3 linked regions of the Saccharolobus shibatae B12 genome follow. The main gene of each other region encodes a partner of the protein of the gene in region 2 in a complex. Links are inferred from orthologs where the notes say so. Each region holds a gene or a part of one and is shown on either strand. Other genes may lie near its edges.

The links.
Region 1: J5U23_RS01160 (region 2) and J5U23_RS15025 share a complex: the UniProt entries of both Methanocaldococcus jannaschii proteins name them as parts of the 50S ribosomal subunit. The link is inferred for Saccharolobus shibatae B12 from one-to-one orthologs.
Region 3: J5U23_RS01160 (region 2) and J5U23_RS12930 share a complex: the UniProt entries of both Methanocaldococcus jannaschii proteins name them as parts of the 50S ribosomal subunit. The link is inferred for Saccharolobus shibatae B12 from one-to-one orthologs.

Annotation. Positions count from the first base shown.
Region 1 is NZ_CP077717.1:2,789,496-2,794,222, forward strand. What follows is about bases 675-3,657. They hold J5U23_RS15025 (50S ribosomal protein L10), read left to right. Parts: upstream 675-1,649; coding sequence 1,650-2,666; downstream 2,667-3,657. Other genes in these bases: J5U23_RS15015 (50S ribosomal protein L11), read left to right, coding at 675-995; J5U23_RS15020 (50S ribosomal protein L1), read left to right, coding at 997-1,653; rpl12p (50S ribosomal protein P1), read left to right, coding at 2,713-3,033; alaS (alanine--tRNA ligase), read left to right, coding at 3,256-3,657. In the rest of the region: J5U23_RS15005 (protein translocase SEC61 complex subunit gamma), read left to right, coding at 1-14; J5U23_RS15010 (transcription elongation factor Spt5), read left to right, coding at 19-477; more of J5U23_RS15015, read left to right, coding at 483-674; more of alaS, read left to right, coding at 3,658-4,727. UniProt on the Methanocaldococcus jannaschii protein: Forms part of the ribosomal stalk, playing a central role in the interaction of the ribosome with GTP-bound translation factors.
Region 2 is NZ_CP077717.1:153,095-157,815, reverse strand. What follows is about bases 927-3,903. They hold J5U23_RS01160 (50S ribosomal protein L13), read right to left. Parts: upstream 2,650-3,903; coding sequence 2,203-2,649; downstream 927-2,202. Other genes in these bases: J5U23_RS01145 (30S ribosomal protein S11), read right to left, coding at 3,811-3,903; J5U23_RS01150 (DNA-directed RNA polymerase subunit D), read right to left, coding at 3,002-3,799; J5U23_RS01155 (50S ribosomal protein L18e), read right to left, coding at 2,646-3,005; J5U23_RS01165 (30S ribosomal protein S9), read right to left, coding at 1,790-2,203; J5U23_RS01170 (DNA-directed RNA polymerase subunit N), read right to left, coding at 1,583-1,783. In the rest of the region: J5U23_RS01185 (hypothetical protein), read right to left, coding at 1-112; amrB (AmmeMemoRadiSam system protein B), read right to left, coding at 39-893; more of rpsB, read right to left, coding at 890-926; more of J5U23_RS01145, read right to left, coding at 3,904-4,209; J5U23_RS01140 (30S ribosomal protein S4), read right to left, coding at 4,193-4,721. UniProt on the Methanocaldococcus jannaschii protein: This protein is one of the early assembly proteins of the 50S ribosomal subunit, although it is not seen to bind rRNA by itself. It is important during the early stages of 50S assembly.
Region 3 is NZ_CP077717.1:2,451,045-2,455,705, reverse strand. What follows is about bases 1,071-3,987. They hold J5U23_RS12930 (50S ribosomal protein L37ae), read right to left. Parts: upstream 2,677-3,987; coding sequence 2,464-2,676; downstream 1,071-2,463. Other genes in these bases: rrp41 (exosome complex exonuclease Rrp41), read right to left, coding at 3,522-3,987; rrp42 (exosome complex protein Rrp42), read right to left, coding at 2,692-3,519; J5U23_RS12935 (Brix domain-containing protein), read right to left, coding at 1,971-2,483; J5U23_RS12940 (KEOPS complex Pcc1 subunit), read right to left, coding at 1,699-1,974; J5U23_RS12945 (prefoldin subunit beta), read right to left, coding at 1,362-1,742. In the rest of the region: J5U23_RS12955 (elongation factor EF-2), read right to left, coding at 1-560; more of xpf, read right to left, coding at 639-1,070; more of rrp41, read right to left, coding at 3,988-4,259; exosome complex RNA-binding protein Rrp4, read right to left, coding at 4,225-4,661. UniProt on the Methanocaldococcus jannaschii protein: Binds to the 23S rRNA.

The DNA of each region.
Region 1 (4,727 bases), 2.6 Mb from region 2 along the record:
TAATAGGGGTGTAATTTTGTGGAAAAACCGAATATGAGAAATTATTATGCTGTAAAAGTTGTTGGAGGGCAAGAAATAAATGTAGCTTTAATGTTAGAAGAGAGGATAAAAACTAATAATATTAAAGGAATATATGCAATAATTGTTCCACCCAATTTGAAAGGATATGTAGTTCTGGAGGCAGAGGGTTTGCATATAGTTAAACCATTAATTGCTGGGATAAGGAATGCAAGAGGACTTGCACAAGGTTTACTACCTAGAGATGAGATACTAAAAATTGTATCTAAGAAAACCATAGGCCCAACCGTAAAACCTGGGGATGTAGTAGAAGTAATTTCTGGTCCCTTTAGGGGTACTCAGGCTCAAGTGGTAAGAGTTGAGGAAGCTAAAGGAGAGGTAGTGTTAAATATTTTAGAATCAGCATTTCCATTACAAGTCACAGTTCCTTTAGATCAAATTAAGGTGTCTAAAAGGTGAAGTGAATGCCCACAAAATCTATAAAAATAATGGTAGAAGGAGGTAATGTTAAGCCAGGTCCACCATTAGCACCAACACTTTCGCAGTTAGGGCTAAATGTTGGGGATGTTGTCAAGAAATTGAATGAGGCCACAAGTAGTTTTAAAGGCATGTCAGTTCCAGTAACAATAGAAGTTGATAGTAATACTAAGAAATATGAAATAAAAGTTGGAATACCTACTACTACTGCATTACTATTAAAAGAAGCTGGAGCTAGTGAACCATCTGGAGACCCTGCTCACAAGAAGATAGGTAATTTATCATTGGAACAAGTAATTAAAATAGCGATTATGAAAAAGCCGGGGTTAACTACGAAATCATTAAAGGCTGCAGTTAAGAGTATGCTAGGTACAGCTAAATCTATTGGACTAACTGTGGAAAATAAAGACCCTAAAGAACTAGTAAAAGAAGTGGAAGAAGGTAAATATGATGATTTATTAGCAAAATATGAGAATGAATGGAATGAGGTGAAAGAGTAAAATGCCAATCGTTGATAGAAATAATATTGAAGATTCCCTTAAGCTGGCATTATCTCCCGAAAACAACCCCAAGAGAAACTTTGTCCAGAGCGTAGAGATAATAGTTACATTTAAAGAAGTTGATATGAAAAAGGGGGACTTGAAGTTAAGAGAAATAGTGGTATTACCTAAGCCTCCAGAAAAGTCAAAGAAAGTTTTAGTAGTCCCAACTATTCAGCAGTTAGAGTACGCAAGGAAAGCTGAACCTAATACAATTTTAACCAAAGAAGAATTACAAAAACTACAAGGAAATAAGAGGACAATTAAAAAATTAGCTCGTCAAAATGATTGGTTTCTAGTAGCTCCAGATTCGATGGCTTTGGTAGGTAGAATATTAGGCCCAGCTTTAGGTCCCAGAGGAAAATTCCCAACACCATTACCGAATACTGCAGATATATCAGAGTATATACTGAGATTTAAAAGATCAACTTTAGTTAAGACTAAAGATCAACCCCAAACACAAGCATTCATAGGCACTGAGAACCAACAAATTGGAGATTTAGCTGAAAATGCACTAGCAGTACTAAACGTAATAGAATCTAAAGGATACGCCCAAAAGATAAGGAATATATATGTAAAAACTACTATGGGTAAGGTAGTAAAAGTAGAGTTAAGGTGAAAAGATTGGCTCTAGCCTTGAAACAGAGAAAAGTTGCCAGCTGGAAGCTTGAAGAAGTTAAAGAATTAACTGAACTTATTAAAAATAATAATACTATATTAATTGGAAGTCTTGAAGGTTTCCCAGCAGACAAATTACACGAAATTAGGAAGAAATTAAGAGGAAAAGCTACAATAAAGGTAACTAAGAACACTTTATTCAAGATAGCTGCTAAAAATGCTGGTATAAATACAGAAAAACTTGAGCAATATTTAACTGGCCCAAACGTCTTCATATTTACTAAAGATAACCCATTCCTAACTAACATGTTCTTCGAAAATTATAAACTGAGAAGGTACGCAATGCCAGGGGATAAGGCTGAAGAGGAGGTTGTAATTCCTGCGGGAGATACTGGAATGCCTGCTGGACCAATATTAAGCGTATTTGGAAAGTTAAAGGTACAAACGAAGGTACAAGATGGTAAGGTACACGTAGTAAAAGATACCGTAGTAGCAAAAGCTGGTGATGTAATTCCGACAGAAGCTTTACCAATTTTACAGAAACTTGGAATAATGCCAGTGTACGTCAAATTAAAAATAAAAGTAGCGTATCATGAGGGTTTAGTAATTCCCGCAGAAAATCTAAAACTTGATTTAGAAGGTTATAGGAGTAATATAGCTGAAGCTTATAGGAATGCATTTACTCTTGCAGTAGAAATAGCGTATCCAGTTCCTGACGTATTAAAGTTTACAATAAGCAAGGTATTCAAGAATGCGATTGCGTTAGCATCTGAGATAGGATACCTTACACCAGAATCAGCCCAAGCAGTAATATCTAAAGCTGTTGCTAAAGCATATGCATTGGCTACAGCTATCAGTAGAAAAGTAGATTTAGGAGTACAATTACCTGCAGCACAACATACCCAAACCCAACAATCAACAGCTGAAGAGAAGAAAGAAGAAAAGAAAGAAGAAGAAAAGAAAGGACCAAGCGAAGAAGAAATTGGAAGTGGGCTTGCATCCTTATTTGGATGATAAAAATTTATATAACCTAAGACAAAAATGTGGAGTGTGAATAAGAATGGAGTACATATATGCGAGTCTCCTATTACACTCAGCCAAGAAGGAAATAAATGAAGATACACTAAAGAATATACTAACTGCAGCTGGAATAAGCGTAGATGAGGTAAGATTAAAAGCTGTAGTAGCTGCATTAAAAGAAGTGAACATAGATGAAGTATTAAAGAACGCAGCTGCCATGCCAGTAGCAGTAGCCGCACAACCACAAGCAGCTCAAGCACAGCCTGCAGCTGAAGAGAAGAAAGAAGAAAAGAAAGAAGAAGAAAAGAAAGGACCAAGCGAAGAAGAAATTGCGAGCGGGTTAGCCTCCCTATTCGGTTAAGGCTTTGTTAAGGATAACGAAACAATCTTTTAATGTAGAGATACTAATTCAATACTTTTTAAGGGACAACATTTTAGATTTGTTTTTGTTATGTGGAATATACTTTTTAGGTTAGTTTCTTTAGAGAGAAATCTTAAATGAAATTAAAAACGAATATCTACTCTAGAATCCCATTACGGGAGAAGTCAGTTTTTAAACTTTAGATACTTTTCTTTTTATTGTATGAAAGCTAGTGAAGAGGAGTACAGACTGAATTTCTTTATCAAGAATGATTTCAAGCGAAAAATATGCAAATCATGCAAAACACCATTTTGGACTAGGGATGAAAAGAAAGAATATTGTTCAGACATACCTTGTACAGACTACTACTTTTTTGACATAAATATAAAAAGCCAACCCTTGACTGTCAAGGAAGCTAGAGAGAAATTCCTCTCATTCTTCGAACAGAGAGGACATACACGAATACCTCCTAAACCAGTTTTGGCTAGATGGAGAGAGGACTTATACCTAACAATAGCAAGTATAGTTGATTTCCAGCCACATGTAACTAGTGGCTTAGTTCCCCCACCCGCAAATCCACTAGTAGTGTCGCAGCCCTCAATAAGATTAGAGGATATAGATAATGTCGGAATAACCTTTGGAAGACATTTAACTACTTTCGAAATGGCCGCACATCACGCATTCAACTATCCAGACCATTATGTGTATTGGAAGGACGAAACGACAGCGTATGCTACAGAATTCTTCACAAAAGAGTTAGGAATACCAGAAGAGGAATTGAACTTCAAAGAATCTTGGTGGGAAGGGGGAGGAAATGCTGGACCTTGCTTAGAAGTTACAGTAGGTGGATTAGAGCTAGCCACACTAGTATTTATGCAATACAAGATAACCGATAATGGTGATTATACTCCACTCAAATTGAAAATTGTAGATACCGGATATGGTGTAGAAAGAATTGCATGGATAACACAAAAGACTCCCTCGGCATTTCACGCAATATATGGTAATTTAGTATACAAATTCTTTAACAAAATAGGCGTAGCTTATATAGATGAGACATTACTAAAAGTAGCATCTAGATTTGCAGGCAAAATAGACCCAGATAATCCAGATACTATAAAAATTCATAGACAAATGGTTAGCAAGGAATTAGGAATTGATATTAAAGCTGTTGAAGAAGAATTGGATAGGGCAGCTAAGGTATTTCAGATCTTAGACCATACGAAGACAATAATGTTAATGCTAGCTGATGGTCTAGTTCCTTCCAACTCTGGTGAAGGATATCTTGGCAGACTCGTTATAAGAAGAGCCTTAAAAGTACTAAGATTACTTAAATCGGATGTAAGACTTTATGAACTAGTAAAAGAGCAAATAGACTTCTGGAAGGAAGATTTCCCTCAAGTATTAAAGAACAAAGATTACATATTAGACGCGGTAGAATTAGAACAACAGAGATTTGAAAAGATTTTGGAAAAAGTTCCATCTATAGCCTTAACTTTAGCTAGAAAGAGCGAAATAACAATAGAAGATTTAATACAAGTCTACGATTCTAATGGTATTCCTCCAGATCTACTAGAAGAGGAACTAAAGAAAAAGAGTGTGAAATTTGAACTACCGCGTAACTTTTACGCGTTAGTGGCTAAGAGACATCAAACCTCAACAATCAAAAGTGTATATGACAAAGTTAAATTGCC
Region 2 (4,721 bases):
TATTTATTCCTTTTATAGGGATTCCGAGAAACGGAACTCTAACTCCCAAAACGCGCTGCAAGATAACCCACAACTGAATCTTTAGGTCCCGAAGTGTCACCAGAAGTTGCATGTTTCAAAATATAGGCTTTTTTACCGAACTTCTTAGCTAGGATTAGGTTAACCATTATAGGACCATAACCACATAAAGTAACATCTTTACCTTCTACAACCTCGTATAAACCCTTATAATCTAATTGTTGAATTTTTTCTATTGCTTCCTCATCTTTCTTTACCGTAATCTCATGTGGGTCGTAATGGTTCATATCACTACTTGCCAAGACTACTATATCCTTATCTGGATTCTTCTGCATAACCTTATAAATGGCATCTGCTAGAAATTCGGCAATTTCAGGGGTTTGCATCATAATTACAATTGGAACCATCTTAAAGTTATCACCAAAAAAGTACTGCAAAAATGGCAATTGAACCTCGATTGAATGTTCGTATAAGTGCGATTTTTCATCTAAGTCTATCACTTCCGATTCCTTGATTAATTGCATTAAAATTTCTTCATCTATTTTCACACTACCTAACGGAGTTTCCCATTCTCCCTTAGGCCAGGCAGAAACATAAGAACCCAAACCGGTATGATTAGGACCTAATATTATCACAACATCTGGCCTACCTTCTGAAACTAAATAATAATATGAGTGAGCTGCCACGGGGCCGCTATAAATATAACCAGCATGGGGCACGACAAAAAATAAATTATCTCTTTTCTTCTTCTCGTAAGATTGTTTAGGAATATCTCTTGGACCTATATTATGTCTGAATGACCACTCAATCTGCATTTTAAGTTTTTTCGGATCTGATTCATAAAAAGAACCTGCAACCGCTGGTAATCTCTTCATTGAACAAGCCTCATCTCGAATTCACTTACTGGTACCGCCAAATCGCCATCTGGGGGAATTATCCTCCTCTCTCTGAGTATTTGCCTAGCTAATGCCCAATATAATAGCGCCAATGATTTCCTACCTTTATTATTGGCCGGTATTATGAGATCAATATAATCGATTTTAGCATCAGTATCAGCAAAAGCAACTATCGGTATTCCTACCTTAGCAGCTTCTTTTATTGCTTGAGTATCAGTTCTAGGATCGGATACTAACAATACCTTTGGCTCTGTATATGTTGATAAATATGGATTTGTAAAAGTTCCTGGTATTATTCTACCTACCAATGCTCTAGCTCCTATCACTTCTGCGAACTTTTGGACTGGCCTGTATGCATAAGGCCTACTCGCTACTGCAATTATATCCTGTGGTTCATACCTTGATAAGAACTTAGCTGCTATTCTTAATCTTTCATCTATCTTTCTAACATCTAATACATACAATCCTTCTGCTCTTACTCTATATACGAAACTCTCCATATATTTAGTACAACTATGAGTACCTATATGAACTCCAGCCGAAAGATAAGTCTCTACTGGAACTAATAATTCTATTATTGTACCTTTTTCGGATTTTCGTAACTCCTCTTTTTCTGCTTCAGTTAATTCTCCTCCTCTTTCTTCCTTTTCACTCAAATTGATCACCTTTCAAATTGGTCTAGTATAGTGGATTACTTCACTAATTATATCTATGTGAGATAAAAGCATTCTTCTGCAACAATATCTTTTTACACCTAAGTCATCAAGAACCTTTCCTGGATTCTCCCCTGCATTAACTCTTGTTATAAATGGCTGCCACTTATCAGCTATCAATGAACCACATGTAAAACATCTAATTGGGATCATCATTTAGATTCACCTATACGATTTCTGCCTCCATCTCCTTGCGCTATATCTCATCCATTTCTCTGATTCCGTCTGCCTTGGATCTCCAGCTAGCATTGTCCTATCATACGCCCTATATATTTTCTTTAATTCATCACTACCAGTGAACTTAACCAATGCCCTAGCCAAAGCCATCCTTGCTGCATCAGCCTGGCCCATTATCCCACCCCCATAAGTTACTATTTTGGCATCTATCTTTGATCTAATGTCATTCCCAGCTAAAAGTAATGGTTCCATGACTTTCAATCTTACGATTTCTATTGGTATTAACTCAATTGGAATGTTGTTTACGAACACTCTTCCTTTCCCGGGGAATATATAACATGTAGCTCTAGCTGTCTTCCTTCTAGCGCTGGAAATAACTACTTTCTGTTCCTCACTCATCAACTCCACCCTAGCTCTTTTGCAACTACTTCTACTGTTACATACTTACCTTTAAGTCTACTCACATCAGCGTCTGGGAATTTAATAAATTGTCTCCCCTCAAATTCCTTCGGTACTCCAATATATACCTTAACGTTCTTAAGCATTCTACGTCCCTTACTACTCTTAGGTAACATTCCCCTAATAGTCCTTTTAACTATATTTATCGGTGATTTAGGTCTTCTAATCCCATTTCTATAAGGATTAAAAAGCGTTCTTACTGTTAAAAGTAATTTATATGACTCTATAACTCTGTTTTTCTCCCCACTTATTACTGCTTTTTCTCCATTTACTATAATTACCTTTTTACCTTCCTTTAATAATCTAACTATGTTACTCGCCATTCTACCTAAGATCTGACCTTCAGCGTTAATTACTACTTCTTGCTCTTGAACTTGCGTACTCATTGCTTCATCAACCTCACACTTTTTCCTTTAAAATCCTTAAAGGTTTCTAAAGCTTTATATATACTCATAGTCTGACCTCCCGAAGCTCTAATTTTTTCTATAGCGGATTTTGAGAAATCTAATGCAATAACTGTTACTACGTGATCTAGTTTACCTATACCTAAGACTTTTCCTGGAACAACAACTATGTCATTGGTCTTAGTGTACTTGTTTATTTTGTATAGGTTAATATATGGCCTCTTTCTGGATGATGCCGATAATTCCTCAGCTACTTTTCTCCACAATGGCTTCTTAGACTTTTCCAAATTTCTAATAAGCTTTCTAACCATTATATTCGTACTACCAGTTACCTTCATTTAATCACCTCTACCAACTTCTTCTCTAATTCTTCAATCTTTCTAATAATGCTTTTACCAGCCTCTAATAAAATTCTCTCTGGCTTAAGAGATCCGACACTTTCTAGCTCCAGAATATATTTATCTTCTACAGACGAAATTCTAATTAAGCCATTACAATATCTTAAACACTCTTCACACAAGGTACAGGCCAACTCGTTCTTTACTGAGAGTTTACCATCTTTTAATTCAAATACCCCCTCTGGGCAAACAGTAGCTCCTTTTTCACAATTTCCTAGTATCTCAACTTTCGGATAGTATCTAACTATTGCCAAAGAAACTGGTATAAACTTAGCGTGCTCTTTTCCGTAGCCTAATCTTAACCTAGCCTCAAGTGATATCTTTTGATTAGCACCTAATAGCACAATTGGTATGTCTCCAGATATTGGAACTATTGATGGATCCTCTGATTTTATATCTTTAGAGTATAGCATCTTAGGCTCATTCAACGCTTCCGCTTCAATGTAAATCTTAGTATAACATTTTTCACAGTTTTCAGTACAGTCGATACATTCTTCCGGCCATCTATACGTATCTAAGGCTTCCTCTGAAGTAAATGGTATTAAAGCCAACCTATGTGCCAATATCTCATCGTATAAAGGACTGTTATTCTCTATGAAATATACATCGTCAATAGACATTACTGGAACATAAAGCATCGCCGCTCTCCTAATTGCATTTACAAATTCTAAAGGATAACCCTCAAAAACTAGATCTATCCTTTTATCATCCTTATGAAGTAAATTAATTGACATGTATAAGCCGCCTATACTCTTCTTCCTCTTCTTCCACCGGGTCTCCTTATAGTATCATGAGGAATAGGCGTCACGTCTTCAATCCTTCCTATAATGAATCCAGCTCTAGCTAATGCTCTAATTGCAGGTTGAGCACCGGGTCCCGGCGTCTTACTACCATATCCACCAGGCGCCCTAACCTTAATGTGAAGTGCCATTATACCTTTTTCAAGGGCGTCACTAGCAGCTTTATTTGCAGCTAACATTGCAGCATAGGGAGATGATTTCTCTCTGTCCGCTTTCACTACCATGCCTCCGCTAGCTCTGGAGATGATTTCCGCGCCAGTAAGATCACTTATAGTTATTAGAGTGTTATTCTGTGACGCATAAATATGAGCTATTCCCCATCTAATTTCACGCCTGCTTGACACCTACTTCACCTCCTTCTTGTTGTGCCATAACTGGTGGTCTTGATTTAAATGAGGAAGTAACGTAATAATCGATTAGATTTTCCTCATCTACATTAACAATATAACCTGGAGACGTGACTCTTTTACCATTGACCGCAATGTGCCCATGAGTTATTAATTGCCTAGCTTGATATGTTGTATTTGCTAATCCTTTCTTATACACTATAGTTTGCAATCTTCTCTCCAATAGATCTTGCTCGGTTAAACTTAGAATATCATCTACAGTTGCAGTTTCCCTCTTTAACAAACCCATCTTCAGTAACTTCCCGACTAATTGTTTCTCCCTGACGGCCCTTTCTGCGGGTGGCAATGCTAATAATGATCTTGCTTGGTGTCTAAACTTTCTAATTATTGACTGTGCTATCCAGATTTCCCTTTTGTTTCTTAGACCGTATTTTCCTAACAGTTCTTGCTCATAACCTATTCTTTCTTTTATCCATGGATGACCTGGACTTTCCCATTTTTTCCTACTT
Region 3 (4,661 bases), 2.3 Mb from region 2 along the record:
TTAAATTCCGGTTCTCCATACATATCAATTAAGTTATTAACTTGCCTAATTATATCTAATAATCTATTTAACATTTCTTGTGGGCTTAATTTTAATTCCTTTACCAATCTATCTACTTTGTTTATAAATAGAATTGGTCTGACTCTCTCCTCCAAGCTTTGCCTTAATACTGTTTCAGTCTGTGTCATAATTCCTTCCACTGCGTCTACAACTACGATTGAGCCATCTAAAACTCTTAGACTCCTCGTGACTCTTCCGCTGAAATCAACGTGTCCAGGTGTATCAATTAAGTTAATGACATAACCTTTACCTTCCGCTTCGTGATACAAACTAATGTTAGCAGCCTTTACTGTTATACCTCTTTGTTGCTCAACACTTAAGTAATCTAATGCTAGAGCTTCACCTGCTACTTTAGGAGATATTATACCCGATGCTGCCAATAACGTATCACTAGTTGTGGTTTTTCCATGATCCACGTGAGCAATTATACCTATATTCCTAACTCTCGTTCTATCTTTCATTAGGCTTAGAACTTGCTCTACTGTCTTATATCTAGGCAAATGAAATCACCAACTTCTTGCACTTAAACTTCTCTAGACCCATATTAAAAGGTAATGCTAAAAAAGAGACTAAAAAATTTAAAGGAAGTCAAATAAAGAGGTACTTTTCTTACTATCATTATCAGCGTTAGTTTTAGAATAGTGTGCCCTTAAAATTTTATAAATATCCTCAGCTTTTTTCCTACTACCTAATGCTTTTTCCAATTCTGATATAGATGCATTACAAATATTCTGTATAGTTCCAAACTTAAGTAGTAGCCTTTCAGCAAGTACAGAACCAACATAAGGAAAAGATTCTACAATATAAAGTTGCATATCAGAAATACTTTCTAGTTTAGCCTTATTATGTAAATTAATTCTCCTACTCCCATTTTCGCCGAATTGATACTTCTCTGCTATTTTTTTCAAAATTTCCGCAGTATCTTTTTTATCTCTAGAATAAAATACTTTAATATTATAATCAATCGTGGCAGAAATTAAAGCGTTATTTATCGCTCTCCACTTTTCAGTTATTTTCCTAATTTCATTAATATCACCTTCAACAATTAACATTGGAAAATTATAAACCTCTGAAAGCCTACTGATTTGGTCAAAAAACCTCTTGTCAAAAACCGAATTTACCAAATCATTTACCGACTTCCTCTCTACTGCAGCATCTTCACCTATCACATAATCAGCAACACTAAGTTGAGATAGTATTACTGTAATTCCCAACTCCTTTAATAATTCTGGTATACCACTAGCCTTTTCCCTATCATCAGCATAAATTCTAATTACCATAACACTAATAAGTTATTTAGCTTAAGCTTTTATACCTGTTTGGCCACCTTGCGGATAATATTTTGATAACATCTCATTTATTTTAGCTTGTAAGTCTTCTAGCTGCTTTCTTAAAATACTTTCTTGCTTCTGATAAGTCCTTGATCTGAGTTCTAATAATTCTTTCCTATCATTAAGCTCCTTTTCTACTGATGTCTTATCCGATTTAACCAATAAGTTCCCTACAATCTTATAAATAGTAGCATCTGCATTAAGAACTGATAATTCTTCCAATACCTTGTTTATCTCCCTTAATTCATTCTCTATAGTAGACTTTTCCAATAATAATCTATCAAGCTGATCTTTTAACTGTTGAAACTTAGCTAGTTGAGCTTGAACTTCTGGAGGTAATTTCTCGGCCACTTTTTTCCACCTCTTCCAGTGACTTTAGAATTGTATAGATCCAAAGTATATAAGAGTTCATTATAGCCCTAGCTCTTGTAATTGATGGTGCATCTATCTCAATCTGTAAAGGGGATTTCTTAATTTTTACATATTTAGTATCTATCTTTTCAATTATTATCGAATCATATATCATATCCTGGAATTCGTTTTTATTGAAATTATCTGGATAAATTGAAATCTCTATCTTCACATTTCTAATAGCATCTTCAAAAACTTAATGTTTTTCGTAGATAACGTAAACAAAAGTTCACAAATATTATTAGAGACTAGCCTCGTGTTCACAATAACATCGCAATTATTTGACAAGTTGTAGATATTCATATCGACTAGAAAATCTCTTAGAAAATCACACCCATTTAGTTCTGTGCATACACTATTATGCCTTTTTATCTGATATAATGGGATATTATAGTCAGAAGGTAGTGATAAACCGTGTAATTTAAAAAAATATTTTATAGAAAAAGTTTCTAAATCATAAACAATTATTCTCAACGGATTACCATTCTTAGCTAATACGAACAATAAATATATTGCTCCTAAATTAATAGCCCTTTCAAATATCTCTTTCTTACTTTTTTTACCCCGTGTAATTTTAACTGAGTCTGGTAACAGAGAAGTTAAAATATTTAAAAAATTTCTTGTTCTAATACTAGGATCTCTAGATGAAGTTATAACTATTCTAGTACGGTGTATATGCAAGACCGGCCCACTTAGAATTACATTTCTTACAGTACCATATTCCAGAAGCCAATCTGATAACCTTACCAGTGGTCTTGCAATAGGGACATTGATGGTCATCATACCTCTTTTCCATTATTTCTTTCCACTTTTTTCTTAAAGTAGATCCATATCTAGCCCCGTATCTTCCAGCAATTCCCGTGACTTTCCCCATAATTGCCACCTATAATTAAATTCCTAACTGCTTTTTAAGTTCTTCTAAAAGCTTGACAGCTACTAATCTTGCTGTATTCTCAGCCTGATCAATATCTTGTAATGACATACTACCCTTTCCACTCTTTTGAATCCCCACTATTTTTAGATCTGGCGTATAGGAAAAGGAAACCTTAGTGTCCATTATTGACTCTTCATCCAAATCTGGATCAACTATTAAATATTTGTCAACTTTTGCTATAGACACTGTAACTACTGGATGATTCAATGGTAATTTACCAACAACTTCATTTTTATTGATTCTAAACCCATTAGAATCTTGTTCTACCTTATACACTTTAGTATTATACAATGCTGCGACTGAGGCCAACATACATGCGTCCAATACATTCCCACCATAATCTAATACATAAACATCAAGCCATACTGTCCATACACTTTTACCGGGTTCTATTACAAGTTTAGTTAGATCTAGAGCTTTAGAATCCCTTAAGCTTCTATCCACTACTCTAGCTAATTCAATAGCATTCTCATCTGGAGGCCCAGGTTCAAAGGTCTCATAGGCTAAAGGTAGGAGTTCAACATTCACAATGAGGTTTCCTTGATTAGGCGTATCTTCGTAAGGTTTATCTATTTCAAGTTTTGTCCCAGCTAATACCATTGTCGTGCCTAACTTAACTAACGCAGAACCATCAGCCTTTTTTGCGTAATCCAAGGTTATAGAAAGAGGTCTATAATCCGTTAATTTCCTTCCGTCTTGCCTAATGCCTTTCTCAAAAAGACTTACTATACTTTCCTTCTTGATTATAGGTATAATATTTTGATTCGACGGAGTTGAAGACAATTCTATACACCCTCTTCTTTAAACTCTACATACTTACTTTTTAGAGCCTCCCTCTCTAAATTATATATTATATTTATACCCTTAACTGCTAAATCAAAAGCCTGTCTAAATTCCTCCGGAGTCATATTACCATTTAACTGAAATAACGTTACTTGGTTTAAAGATGGCATCATTGCAACCGGCATATCAGCCTCTCCCCACATATCCTCGGGTTCATTTAAATCTAGAACTATTACTCCATCAGCCTTTCCTACGGCTACCCCAGCTATTAAATCTCTCATAGGAATTCCAGCATCAGCTAACGCCAAAGACGCAGCCATCAATGAAACTAATCTGGATCCCGCGTCTGCTTGTAATATTTCAGTAAAAACATCTATGGCAGTTCTTGGAAACAATTCCACTAAAACAGCTGATTCTAAAGCTTCTCTTATAACCTTAGAAAGCTCAATCTCTCTTCTACTAGGTGCGGGATTCTTTCGCTCGTCTGTAGAGAATGGTGTCATATGATATCTAACTCTTAATACTGCCCTATCCGGAAGAGATAAATGTCTTGGATGCATTTCTTTTGGACCGTAAACCGCTGCTATAGCCTTTGTATTTCCCATCTCAAAAATCGCTGAACCATCAGCGTTTTTGAGAACTCCCAATTCTATCTTTATACTCCTTAATTCATCTGGCTTTCTACCATCTATTCGCTTTCCATCTTCAAGGATTAGTTTTGGTCTCTCCACTTGAAGCATTTCTCTCACCTAATTTTTCCTCAATGAATTGTTTTATTCTATCTGTCAATCCTTTTATATGTGACTCATTTTCAATCTTCCTAATGGCCTCGATTAAAATTTCTTCAGAAAAACGGGAAGGACAAGTAGCCCATATTCTACCATTATTGGCAACAAACATGCTGCATCCACTTTTTGAGGTCAAAGTCTCATGCATACTTTTATTCTTACCTATAACACGCGGAACTTTAACTGGCATTATATCAATGACTATACCATTATTTACACGACCTAGATCCTTGCCCTTAACTGATAAAACGGGATCTATTGATCTATCAAAATTTTCAATTCTAGCTATAACGTAGTCACCTACATCTAAATACCTCCTTAAATCCTCTCCAACATTAACGGATCTTCCTAAAA